2 regions of the Paenibacillus phoenicis genome follow, and region 2 is predicted to be linked to the other one. Evidence: riboswitches for the same ligand, from Rfam matches in the RefSeq annotation. Region 2 holds a riboswitch; the other holds the start of a gene.

What was found. Region 2 has a riboswitch for glycine ahead of gcvT (glycine cleavage system aminomethyltransferase GcvT). Riboswitches for the same ligand answer to the same signal wherever they lie in the genome.
Region 1: another riboswitch for glycine. It lies ahead of sdaAB (L-serine ammonia-lyase, iron-sulfur-dependent subunit beta); the one in region 2 lies ahead of gcvT (glycine cleavage system aminomethyltransferase GcvT).

What each region holds. Positions count from the first base shown of each region.
Region 1 is NZ_JAYERP010000001.1:147,543-153,285, forward strand. It holds gene U9M73_RS00595 (S8 family serine peptidase) at 1-746, opposite strand, end outside; glycine riboswitch at 1,243-1,369, shown strand; gene sdaAB (L-serine ammonia-lyase, iron-sulfur-dependent subunit beta) at 1,533-2,204, shown strand; gene sdaAA (L-serine ammonia-lyase, iron-sulfur-dependent, subunit alpha) at 2,222-3,103, shown strand; gene U9M73_RS00610 (MFS transporter) at 3,259-3,456, opposite strand; gene U9M73_RS00615 (IS110 family RNA-guided transposase) at 3,745-4,989, opposite strand; gene U9M73_RS00620 (ArsR/SmtB family transcription factor) at 5,395-5,733, shown strand.
Region 2 is NZ_JAYERP010000001.1:1,582,361-1,588,103, reverse strand. It holds gene gcvPB (aminomethyl-transferring glycine dehydrogenase subunit GcvPB) at 1-368, opposite strand, end outside; gene gcvPA (aminomethyl-transferring glycine dehydrogenase subunit GcvPA) at 356-1,720, opposite strand; gene gcvT (glycine cleavage system aminomethyltransferase GcvT) at 1,740-2,870, opposite strand; glycine riboswitch at 2,961-3,080, opposite strand; glycine riboswitch at 3,081-3,179, opposite strand; gene gcvH (glycine cleavage system protein GcvH) at 3,425-3,820, shown strand; gene mtnB (methylthioribulose 1-phosphate dehydratase) at 3,924-4,598, opposite strand; gene proC (pyrroline-5-carboxylate reductase) at 4,668-5,528, opposite strand; gene U9M73_RS07410 (glutamate-5-semialdehyde dehydrogenase) at 5,577-5,743, opposite strand, start outside.

The DNA.
Region 1 (5,743 bases), 1.4 Mb from region 2:
TAATCTACCCCGGTATCGAGGTTAGCTACAACGATGCCGGTGCCGTCGATGCCCATATTCCACACCTCGGGGGCATTGACCTGGGCGATGTTCCACTCGACGCTGCTTGGAGTAACGTCGGAGGGAGCTTGACTTGTGCCGCCCAGCGAAGAAGAAATTTCGTCGACCGGTTTCACGGCAGGCTCTGCAGCCGCATCTTTGTGGATTTCAACCTTTTGCAGATGTCGTTCTTCATTCGGCAGAATTTTCTCCACTTCGGGGAAAAGGGCGATTTGCTCCAGTACTTCTTTCGAGCTTGTCACCGCCATGGCATTTACGATAAAGTAGCTTTTGTAGTCTTTCACCTCTCCGGATTGCTGGGCTTTCCGCAAGTATTCCTCCAGCGCATATTGGGTGCGGGAGGCCGTTTCGCGCAGGGCGCTGACAACGGAAGTCCGTACGGACAGCTTCGCGGCGGAAGGAGTGGATTTCTCCAGCTGGGCTTTCTGAAGAGCCAGCTTGGCGACCGAAGTTGTATCGGTCTGCTCCTTGAGTTTGACCAGGTAGGTGACGAAGTCGTCTTGCTTAAACTGGGTCTGCAATTTAGCGTCGATCTTGGCTTCGGCCACTTGGGGCGCGCTCGATCTCAGGCTGCTTTGTCCCGATACGCTGCTGCTGCTGGCGGAGGCGACGGGAACGAGAGTTAACGCAAGAAGGATCGACATGCCAAGCGAGAAAGGTTTGCGAAATCTCTTGAGACTTATCAACTTCTTCACTCCCTTTGATTAAGTTTTAAGCCCAACATCCATCCTGTGACGGCCGCCCGGAGAAACGAATAGCTGAGTCCGGACGCATTACGCCTGACAAAAATTGAAGCAAGTGCCTCTTGGGTACATCACCTCCTTCATGTAAAATAGTGGAAGCGGGTGTAAGTAAGTCATGGTGGATGTGGATGTGAGTTGAAGCCAATGCTGTGGAGAGAATCGTTTTAGTTTAGCAGGGGTCATAGAGTGAAGATAAGTTAACACGGAGCGCACCTTATTTTTCAACAATTCATAAAATAAGGTAAAATCTGGGGTTGTTACGGACAGTATATATCTGTAAAATCAGGTATACAAGTGGGTGGATGAGTAAAATATACATATTTTCTTATAAAAATAGGAAAAAATAACTAGAATTCAACGTGAACCACCGGAATTTATGTAAGATATCTTGACATCTTGCTAGCTTCGGTTTACATTAAGCACAAATTCATATCGGCGAATGAGGATGATGGGAGAGTCCGCGGGCTGATCCGAAAAGGGACGCCAGCTTAGCGGCACCGAAGGAGCAAGGGCCGGTCCTGCAGCCGGCAGCCGAATCTCTCAGGTACAAGGACCATGATCGGACGCCACTCTGGAGAGAGCGAACAGCCACCCAAGAGGTACATGGACCCGGATGTTAAGTTGAACCGGGAACATTAAACTTTCAGGTAACGGGGACAGAGCGAAAGGCAGCAGCCTTTTTGCTCTGTCTCTTTTTCGTCATAGAAAAAATGAGGGGAAGATGTAGCGATGCGATTTAAAAGCGTATTTTCTATTATCGGTCCGGCGATGATTGGGCCTTCCAGCTCACATACGGCCGGGGCTGTACGGATTGGACGATTTGCCCGTCAGCTGCTCGGAACCGCGCCGGTCAAGGCGGAGATTTGTTTCTACGGCTCCTTTGCCGAAACGTACAGCGGGCACGGTACCGATCTGGCCATCGTTGGCGGCATTCTGGATTACCGTACGGACGACGAGCGAATCCGCCAGTCGATGCAGGACGCTGAAAAGCAGGGGATTGAGGTGGTGTTTGCCACCGGAGTCCTGCCTGGGGCCCATCCGAATACGGTAAAAATAAAACTAACCCGCCAAGACGGAAGTCATATCGAGGTCATGGGGGCATCCATTGGCGGAGGGACGATCGTCATTCGCAACATCGACGGTTTTGAGGTGAAATGCTCAGGCGAGCTGCCGACGCTGGTCATCTCCCACGCAGACCGGCAAGGGGTACTGGCAGGGATTACGGCCTTGTTCAGCCGGGAGAACGTCAATATCGGCTACATTATTACCGATCGGAAAGGGCGGACCGCTGAGGCACTGACTGTTGTGGAAGCCGATTCGTCCATTCCGCCGGAATTAGTGGAGGCGATCCGTGCGTTGGAGCATGTCAGCCAAGTGTCCTATATTGATCTGACGAAGTAAAATGAGGAGGGAGCACGATGCGTTTTAAAAATTTACGTGAGCTGGCCCAGCTCTGTGAGCGGGAATCTCGCACGATTTCCAGCATTATGATTCAGGACCAGGTGGAAGAGAGCGGGCAATCGGAGGAAGAAATTTTGGCCGCCATGAACGAATACTACCAAATCATGAAAACGGCGGTGCATAAGGGGCTGACGGAGGATATCGTCTCCACAAGCGGGCTGACCGGCGGCGATGCCAAAAGGGTGGAGGCTTACCGCAATCGCAGTGAGACCTCGGTTGGTGACATCGCATGTCAGGCCATGGCTTATGCGCTGGCCGTGTCCGAGGTGAACGCTTCGATGGGCCGGATCGTCGCCACGCCGACGGCGGGCTCGTGCGGCATCATCCCCGGCGTGTTCGTCAGCGCCCAAGAGCGCTTCGGCTGGGAGGATGAGCATCTTGTGCGCGGGTTGTTTTGCGCGGGGGCCATCGGGTACGTGATCGCCAACAACTCGTTTATTTCCGGTGCAGAAGGGGGCTGCCAAGCAGAAATCGGATCGGCGATTGGGATGGCGGCCGGTGCAATGGTTGAGCTACGCGGCGGGACGCCGGAGCAGGCGGTGCACGCCGTTGGCCTCGCGTTAAAGAACACGCTGGGGTTGATCTGTGATCCCGTTGGCGGTCTCGTCGAAATTCCTTGTATCGTGCGTAACGGCTTTGGGGCGGTGAATGCGCTGGCTGCCGCCGATATGGCCTTGGCCGGTGTGCGCAGTGCGATCCCGTCGGACGAAGTCATCGACGTGATGCTGGAGGTGGGCTCGGCGATGCCCAGCCGCCATCGCGAAACCGCGCAGGGCGGGCTGGCACAAACGCCTACCGGCCGCAAAATCATGAAGGAGCTGCGAAGCCGGAAGAAGTAGAAGGAGTTGCTCCAAAGGTTTTCTTTTTTCAGAGGTAGGGTATGGATTTTGACGGTCGATGACCGAACCCACTTTGCGGGAAGCGACCATCGCGAGGATCGAGCCCGGGAAGATGACCAGTCCGGCATGGCTGGCGGTTAATCCGAAGCGATGCACTAAAATTTGCGGCAGCAAAAACAAGGTGGCAAAGCTGCCAGCGATACGGCCGACATGATCAAGGCCATCGCTTTGCCGCGCCGCTGGATCGGAACGTAACGGGATAACGTAACCATCGACAACGAAACGACCGCTCCGGCACCGGATGCTTGCACGATGCGAACGGCGAGCAGAATCCAGAAGCTCGGGCTAAACAACCCGGCGACGGCGGCGAGGCCCAGTGTTGTTCGAAAATTATCGAACGATTGAAATATATCATGCCTTACCTTATGATATAAATAGGGGAGAATGAATTCATCACGAAATTTAGATATAAAGTCCAGCGGTATGATGTCAAGCTGTTGATTTAATCGAATTGGAAATTTCCCGTGCCTGTTGAGCGCGGAGTCACGAAAAAAGGGCGCATCAAACCAAACCCAGCCAAAAACCATGTCAGATACCAGATTTTTACTGGGAATTCGTGAAGGACTAAGGCAAAGGAGGCGTTAATCCTTGGCGCTATTCACCTTCCTTCGAGGCGTGTAGAGTTGGCCGCTGCGTAGCAGCACATCGACCAGACGCACGAGTTTTCTTGCCGTTAAGACGAGGGCGCGTTTGTGTTGATTCTTGGGCACTTCGTGATACTTCTTCCGGTAATATTCACCGAATTCTTCATCGCGCATCCTAACCGAGTTGGCAGCTTCAACGAGGTAGTAGCGCAGGAATCGGTTGCCGGATTTGATGCGGGCGGTGTCCTCCGCCTCGAAGACGCCGGACTGGTGCCTGCGCCACGTCAGACCCGCGTACTTGGCGACGGCGGCTTGATCCTTGAACCGTTCAATATCGCCGAGTTCGCCGAGCAGACCGGCTGCATAGACTTTGCCGATGCCGGGCACTGACAGCAAGCACTGAGCGCCTTGAATGCCGTCGAGGACCCGCTCGATCGCTTTGTCGAGATCCTTGAGCTGCTTCTGGATGCTGCGGATGGATTCGATGGAGGTGCCGAGCACCAGGTCAATCGAATCCTCCACGACCTTGGACAGCCGATAGGAGGCGCGGGCAGCTTGCTGAATGCAGCGGGCGACCCGCTCGGGATCGGGGAAACGATTGCGTCCCTTGTCCCGCAGATAGTCGGCCAGATCGGCCACGTCCATCTCGGCGATGTCATCGAGGCTGAACTTCTCGGAGAGCATCTCCATGAGCGCATGGCCAAACACGGAGCTGTCGACCTCGGTTGTAAACGCATTGCACTTGTAGAACAGGTTCTGCAAGAAGTACTGCTTCTCGCGAGCCAAGTTATGGACCAAGTGGAAACGCATGCGCGTGAGGCGTTGAAGGGCGACATACTGCTCCTGCATGACGATGGTGGTCGTCAGGCGGCCGAAGCGCAGGCGATCCGCAATGACCCAGGCGTCGAGCCGGTCGGTCTTGTCCATATCCGCATAGGCTTCTCTGAACTTGCTGATGAGCTTGGGGTTCAAGGTGAACACCTTGGCCTTGCGCTCTCGAAGCGCTGGATCCTGATGCAGGTACATGGCAGGGTGCCAGCTGTAGACGGAAGTGGCTTCCAAGCCGATGTGAATCTCGGTGACGGCCAACTTGTCCGCTGCAGCGACGATTTGGTCACGCAAGTGCGAGGCGCCATTCAAATTGTTTTTGACGGTGAGTGTCTCAAGCTTGTCACCGTCAGCGTTCATGAAACACGCTTCGAGCTCTTGCGAGCTCACGTCAATACCGACAAAAAGCTTCAAGTGAAATTCCTCCTTTCGCTAGGGATTCAGGGAATGGACGCTCCGGGATGCCTCCGGCGCACGCGCAGATCTATCACCCTCGCGTATGAGGACACACTTCGGGCCATGAGCTGCCCCGGATCTGCTAAAACCGGGCATGGGATGCCGAAGGGAACAGCCAGCGGGTAAGAAGCTCAGACGCGTACCGGAGAAACAGACTTAAGGAGTAGACGATGCTACTGGAGGCAGAAGGATTTCCCCGAATGGACCCTACGTTCCATTGTCCAGAGGCATACCGGAAAGTCCAGTCCCTGATGGAATTTTCAAAGAACAAGCTGGAAATTTGGAGGCTGTTTTCCATCCCCCGGGGGGATGGAAATGAACCTAAAAGAGCTTTTTAAAGATACTATACGAGGAGTTTTCCTTATGAAGGTTCTATATCACCCCGAACGGGATGAAATCCAATTGTCTTCCGTGTTGTACGCTTTAAGTGACCCGATTCGGCTTAGCGTTGTGGCGGAAATGCGCCGCTGCGGCGAACAGCCTTGCAATTATTTCGAGGTTCCCATCGCCAAATCGACGTTGTCGCACCATATCCGGACGCTGCGGGAAGCCGGCGTCATATCGACCCGGATCCAAGGCACGCAGCGGTTTATTTCGTTGCGGGAAGTGGATTTGGAGTCCCGCTTCCCAGGTTTGCTGACCTCGATCTTGGAGGCTTATGAGAAAACAGAACATAAAGAGCTAAACGTCAAATCGAAGTAAGATGATAAGC
Region 2 (5,743 bases):
ATCAGCTCGAGTGCCCCTTGTACGCTTTCCTCCGGCTGGTAAGGATGGATTTTCGCCAAACCGGGGTAACGCGCGACGTCCTCATTGACCTTCGGATTGTACTTCATCGTACAGGAGCCCAGCGGATAAAAGCCGTTGTCCACCCCGAAATTCCGGCGGGACAACGCGGTATAATGCCGAATCACGTCCACCTCGTAAACTTCGGGAAAAGCGAGGCCTTCGCTCCGCAGCATGCCCTGCGGCACGAGATCTTCCTTCGGGACGGTCGGAACGTCGCATTCCGGCAGAGAATAGCCGATCCGCCCAGGGCGGCTGCGCTCAAAAATCAACAGTTCATCGGATTTCGTCGTCTCTTTTATTTCGAGCATATTGATTCCTCCAGTACGCGGGCGAATTGGTCAATTTCTGCTTTGCTGCGCTTCTCCGTCACGGCGATCAGCAGATGGCCGGCGAGTTCGGGATAGCTGCGTCCCAGATCGTACCCGCCGATAAACCCGGCGTTAAGCAGATCCCGCTGCAACTGAGCCGGGTCGGTGCCCTCCGGCAGCCGAAGCACAAACTCGTTGAAGAACGGCGACTCAAAAGCGGCGCTTACGCCAGGGATGGCGGTGAACACCTGTTTGGCATAATGGCTTTTCTGCAAATTCAGCTCCGCAACTTCGGCCATTCCTTGCTTGCCCATCACGGATAAGTAGACAGAGGCAGCCAAGGCAAGCAGGGCCTGGTTGGAGCAGATGTTGGAGGTTGCTTTCTCGCGGCGGATATGCTGCTCACGGGCTTGCAGTGTCAAGACGAACCCGCGCTTGCCGTTGCGATCGGTGGTCTGCCCGACGATCCGGCCGGGGATCCGGCGCATATGCGCTTCCGATACGGCGAAGAAACCGCAGGTTGGTCCGCCGAAGGAAGGAGCCAGCCCCAGCGGCTGGGCGTCGCCAACGACGATGTCGGCTCCAAGCTTGCCCGGCGCTTCCAGCAAGCCAAGTGCGAGCGGATTACTGCTGACGATCAGCAAGCTCCCTTGGGCATGGGCCAGTTCGCCGATGGCACGAAGATCCTCCAGGGAGCCAAAGAAGTTCGGGTTCTGGATCAAGACGGCAGCGGTGTCCTTGGTGACGGCCGCAGCAAGCGCCTCACGATCAATTACGCCTTGCTCCCAGCCAACCTCAACGATCTCCAGATTCAGACCGTGAGCGTAGGTGGCGAGCACCTCGCGTGCTTCCGGATGGACGGTGCGGGAGACGACAAGCTGTTTGCGTCTGGTGGCAGCCGCGGCCAGGTTGCCGGCTTCGGCTAAAGCGGTAGCTCCGTCGTACATGCTGGCATTGGCGACCTTCAGTCCGGTCAGCTCGCAGATGTACGACTGGAATTCGAAAATCGCCTGCAGCTCGCCTTGGCTAATTTCCGGCTGATACGGCGTGTACGCGGTATAAAATTCCGAACGGGACACGACGTGCTGAATGACGGAAGGAATGTGATGGTCATAAATCCCGGCACCAAGAAAGCTGGTGAATCGGTCGGTGTCGGCATTACGACCGGCAAGTTCTGCTAAGTGGCGGGTCAGCGCGTATTCGTCTAAACGAGGGGATACCGGGAGTTCACCTTGAATGCGAATGCTCTCCGGAATGTCCTTGAACAGCTCTTGGACGGAGCTTGCGCCGATCGTTTGCAGCATTTCCGCTTGGTCTTGTTCGGTTAACGGCAAATAACGATGTTTTAGCATCTGATTTCGTGTTCTCCTTTCACCGCTTGGCGGCAGGGTTTCGGCGATAGAACGGCAGCGGGACGACCTTGGCCTTCAGCCGCTTGCCGCGGATGTCGACCTCCACAATCGTGCCGGGTTTGGTATAGCGGTTGGTGAGGATCGCCATCCCGAGGTTTTTTTTCAGGGTAGGCGATTGCGTGCCTGTCGTGACTTCTCCGATCGGTTCCTCAGAGCCTTCGGCAAACACCGGGTAATGCGTACGCGGAATCCCGCGATCGATCATCTCCAGGCCGACGAGGCGGCGAGGGATGCCTTCATCCCGTTGTTTGATCAATGCATCGCGGCCGATGAAGTCGCCTTGCTCCAGCTTCACGAATCGGTTTAAGCCCGCTTCGAGCGGGGTGATCTCAGGTCCCAATTCCTGGCCGTACAGAGGCAGGCAAGCTTCGAAGCGCAGCGTATCTCTAGCGCCCAGCCCGGCCGGGAGAAGGCCATGGCTCTCCCCGGCCTCCATCAGTATGTCCCAAAGCGCTTGCGCTTGCTCGGCTGCTACATACAACTCAAATCCGTCCTCGCCGGTATACCCGGTTCTGGACAGCAAGGCAGGTATGCCGGCAATCCGCGCTTCCCGGATAAATGTGAACGGACGCAAGGCCCCTGGATCCTCCCCTTCGCTAAGAGGGGAGAGGAGGGAGGCGGCCAGCGGCCCTTGAACGGCAAGCAACGCCGTCTCGTCGGATGCGTTCCGCATGGTTACACCTTCAGCAGGAAGGTGCTGCTGCAGCCAGTCCCAGTCTTTTTCAATATTCGAGGCGTTGACCACCAGCATGTACTTGCCTTCATCCAGTTGATAGATCAACAGATCGTCCACCACGCCGCCATCGGGATAGCAGAGCAAGGTGTATTGGGCTTTCCCCGGCTGAAGCAGAGTCACGTCGTTGGTTGTCATGTGTTGCAAAAAGCGTTCCGACTCAGGGCCCTCCACGAAAAATTCGCCCATATGCGATACGTCAAACAGACCGGCGCGCTCGCGCACGGCTTCGTGCTCTTTCTGGATGCCGCTGAACTGCACCGGCAGCTCCCAACCGCCGAAATCGATACAGCGGACTCCTTCATAACGCGCATATCCGGGATAGAGCGGCGTACGCCGCAATGCGGATTCGGACATTGCCATCACCTCGTAAGGGCCGGATCGGCCAATTTTTGAGAACAGCAAAAAGGACAGGCCAAAGAAAACCCGCTAGCCTACCTAACGGTTCTTCCCGGCTCTGTCCCTTGTACCTGAGAGTTACCCTGTGCTAAGGCTCGAAGCTCGCGCAGGTTTCCCCTTGGGTGATTCACGTAGAGGATACCTCTACGTGAATGCTCTCCAGAGTTGCGTCCGGCAGAGGTCCTTTTGCCTGAGAGATTCACCGCTTCGCGGCTTGCTCCTTCGGCGTTACAATACGGTAATTGTAATCTCTCCCCCTGCCATCAACCGCAGCTTACACATCTCATTAATACTCAAAAACCGCCTAGATGTCAATAAAGTTATCATAATAATTTTAATTAAATTCGTTTACTGGAAAAGGCTACGCTTACATTTTGCTAGACTCTATCAAATGTGTTAATAATATTGACATAAGAGCTAGGTTTGGAATAATCTGAACGAGGGAAATACGAAGATAGATAATTCACAATGTGTAAGGTATGCTAGATCATCCGAAAGAGGAGGAGCAAGCTTTGGCTAGTGAGATCAGGGAAAACGTGTTGTACAGCGATGAGCATGAATGGGTGCTTGATTTGGGGGATGGGACGGTGAAGATCGGCATCTCCGACGTAGCCCAACATCGGCTGGGCGACATCGTGTTCGTGGAGCTGCCCGAACCGGGGCAGGAATTCGAAGCGCAGGAAGGCATCGGAACGATCGAATCCGTTAAGACGGTCGCCGATTTGTTTACGCCGGTCAGCGGGACTGTGCTGGCGGTGAACCGGGAGCTGGATACCGCGCCGGAGCTCGTGAATGAAGAGCCGTACGACGGGGGCTGGATGGTTCACATTCGTTTGAAGGAAGACGCAAACGTCGCGCTGGCGAATTTGATGGACGCGAAGGCGTATGCGGAATTTATCGAGAGATAAAGCAAGATTTCGGGCAAAGTAAGAAACTCGCGGTCAGCGTAATCGCGGAAGCCGCTGATGTTCGGTCAGCATAACTCCGCTATCGCTTGTCGCGAGTTGTTTTTTAGGCATGATGCCCTTTGGGGGGCAACAGCAGGGAACGGTACAGCGCTTCAAACATAAACTCCAGCGCTTCCAGATGGCGCTTGGCCTTGGTGATGTTAGCCCCCCAGGCATAGATCCCGTGATTTTGCAGCAACAACGCGGGCACACTTGTATCCAGACTGCCCGGGATTTGCTTGAGGATGGCAGGGAGCTCGGCGGCGTTTGGCAGAATCGGCACTCGGATCTCCGCTTGCGTCTCCCATATCTCTAGGCTTTTGAGCAGTTCGTTTCCCTTGAGTGGGACGCCGCCATCCGCTGCGAAATAGTCGCTGAGCACATTATTGAACGTCGTATGTACGTGCGCGATCGCGCCGCAGCCGGTCATCCGGTAGATTCTCGCGTGTATCGGTGCGTCGGCGCAAGGCTTGAGCCGCGTTGGCTCACAGGGTGCGCCGGCGGCATCGACGAACAGCACGCCTGCCGGAGGGGAGGGTGCCGCTGACAGCTCCGACTTATACGTCTCGTCGGCTGTTACGGCAAACACGAACCGGTCCGGCGTATACCGGCCGACCCTCATCGACAAGCTGCCGCTGGAAGCGGGGAACCAACCGCGGGCGGCGAACTCCTCCCGCAGGCGTTGGATGGCGTCCAGCGCCGCTTGCTTTTCTTCCCATGGGATATCGACGTAGTTCATGCTGCCGTCCCCCTTTCATACTGGCCTTAAGTGCATTGCCGGCCATCGCTGCACCACACGGCTTCGCTGCTACAACAGCGCTTGTCTCACGGCTTCGCCCATTTCTTTCGAGCGTTCGGCAGCCCGGTGGACCGCAGCCTTTACGTTCGGCTGAAAGCTGCCGGCTTCCAGCACGCCGATCGCCGCTTGCGTCGAACCGTTTGGCGAGGTGATGTCCGCACGCAGCTTGGTAGGCGCTTCGCCGGTTTCCGACATCATGAGGGCAGCGCCCAGCACCGTTTGCACGGTAAGCTCGCGGGATTGCTCTGGTGTTAGCCCGCCTTCGATGCCCGCTTCAATCATCGCTTCCATCAGATAATAAACATATGCAGGTCCGCTCCCGGATACGCCCGTCAAAATTTCCATTTGTTCTTCCGGGATAACGCTAACCATTCCAACGGCTTCAAACATCGACAAGACTTGGGCGCGCTGCGCCTCGGTGGTCTCCGGAGAGAAGGAGATCCCGGTAGCTCCATGTCCGATGGAGCAGGAGGTGTTTGGCATCGTGCGAGCCACTGCGACCGGACTGCCAAGCAGGACTTGAATCGTCGCGATAGATAAGCCGGCGATCAGGGAGACGATCAACTGACCCTCGCGCAGAAGCGGTCCAAGTTCAGCCAAAGCTTCGCCGGCGTCCTTCGGCTTCATCGCCAGGACGATAATCGATGCATCCCGCAAGTAGACCCGTTTCGCGTCCTCTTCAGCCGCTGTTTGTACCTGGTAGGTTTGCGCTAAATAATCGAGCCGTTCCCGGTTCGAGCGATTCAGCATCACAATTTGATCCGCGCCAGCAACTTGCTTATGGAGCAAGCCGCGTACGATCGCTTCAGCCATCGAACCCGCTCCATAGAAACAGATGGTGGAGGCGGACAAAGTGGGTATGGTATTCATAGCATATGACCTCCGGTTTTAATGGTGGAAAAAAAGGGGGACACCCCGTTACTGCCGGATTTGTCCGTTCCCCTGGATGATATATTTACTTGAGGTGAGCGCAGTTAGGCCCATCGGTCCGCGGGCATGCAGCTTTTGGGTACTGATGCCGATCTCTGCGCCGAACCCGAACTCGAAGCCGTCGGTGAAGCGGGTAGAGGCGTTGTGGTAAACCG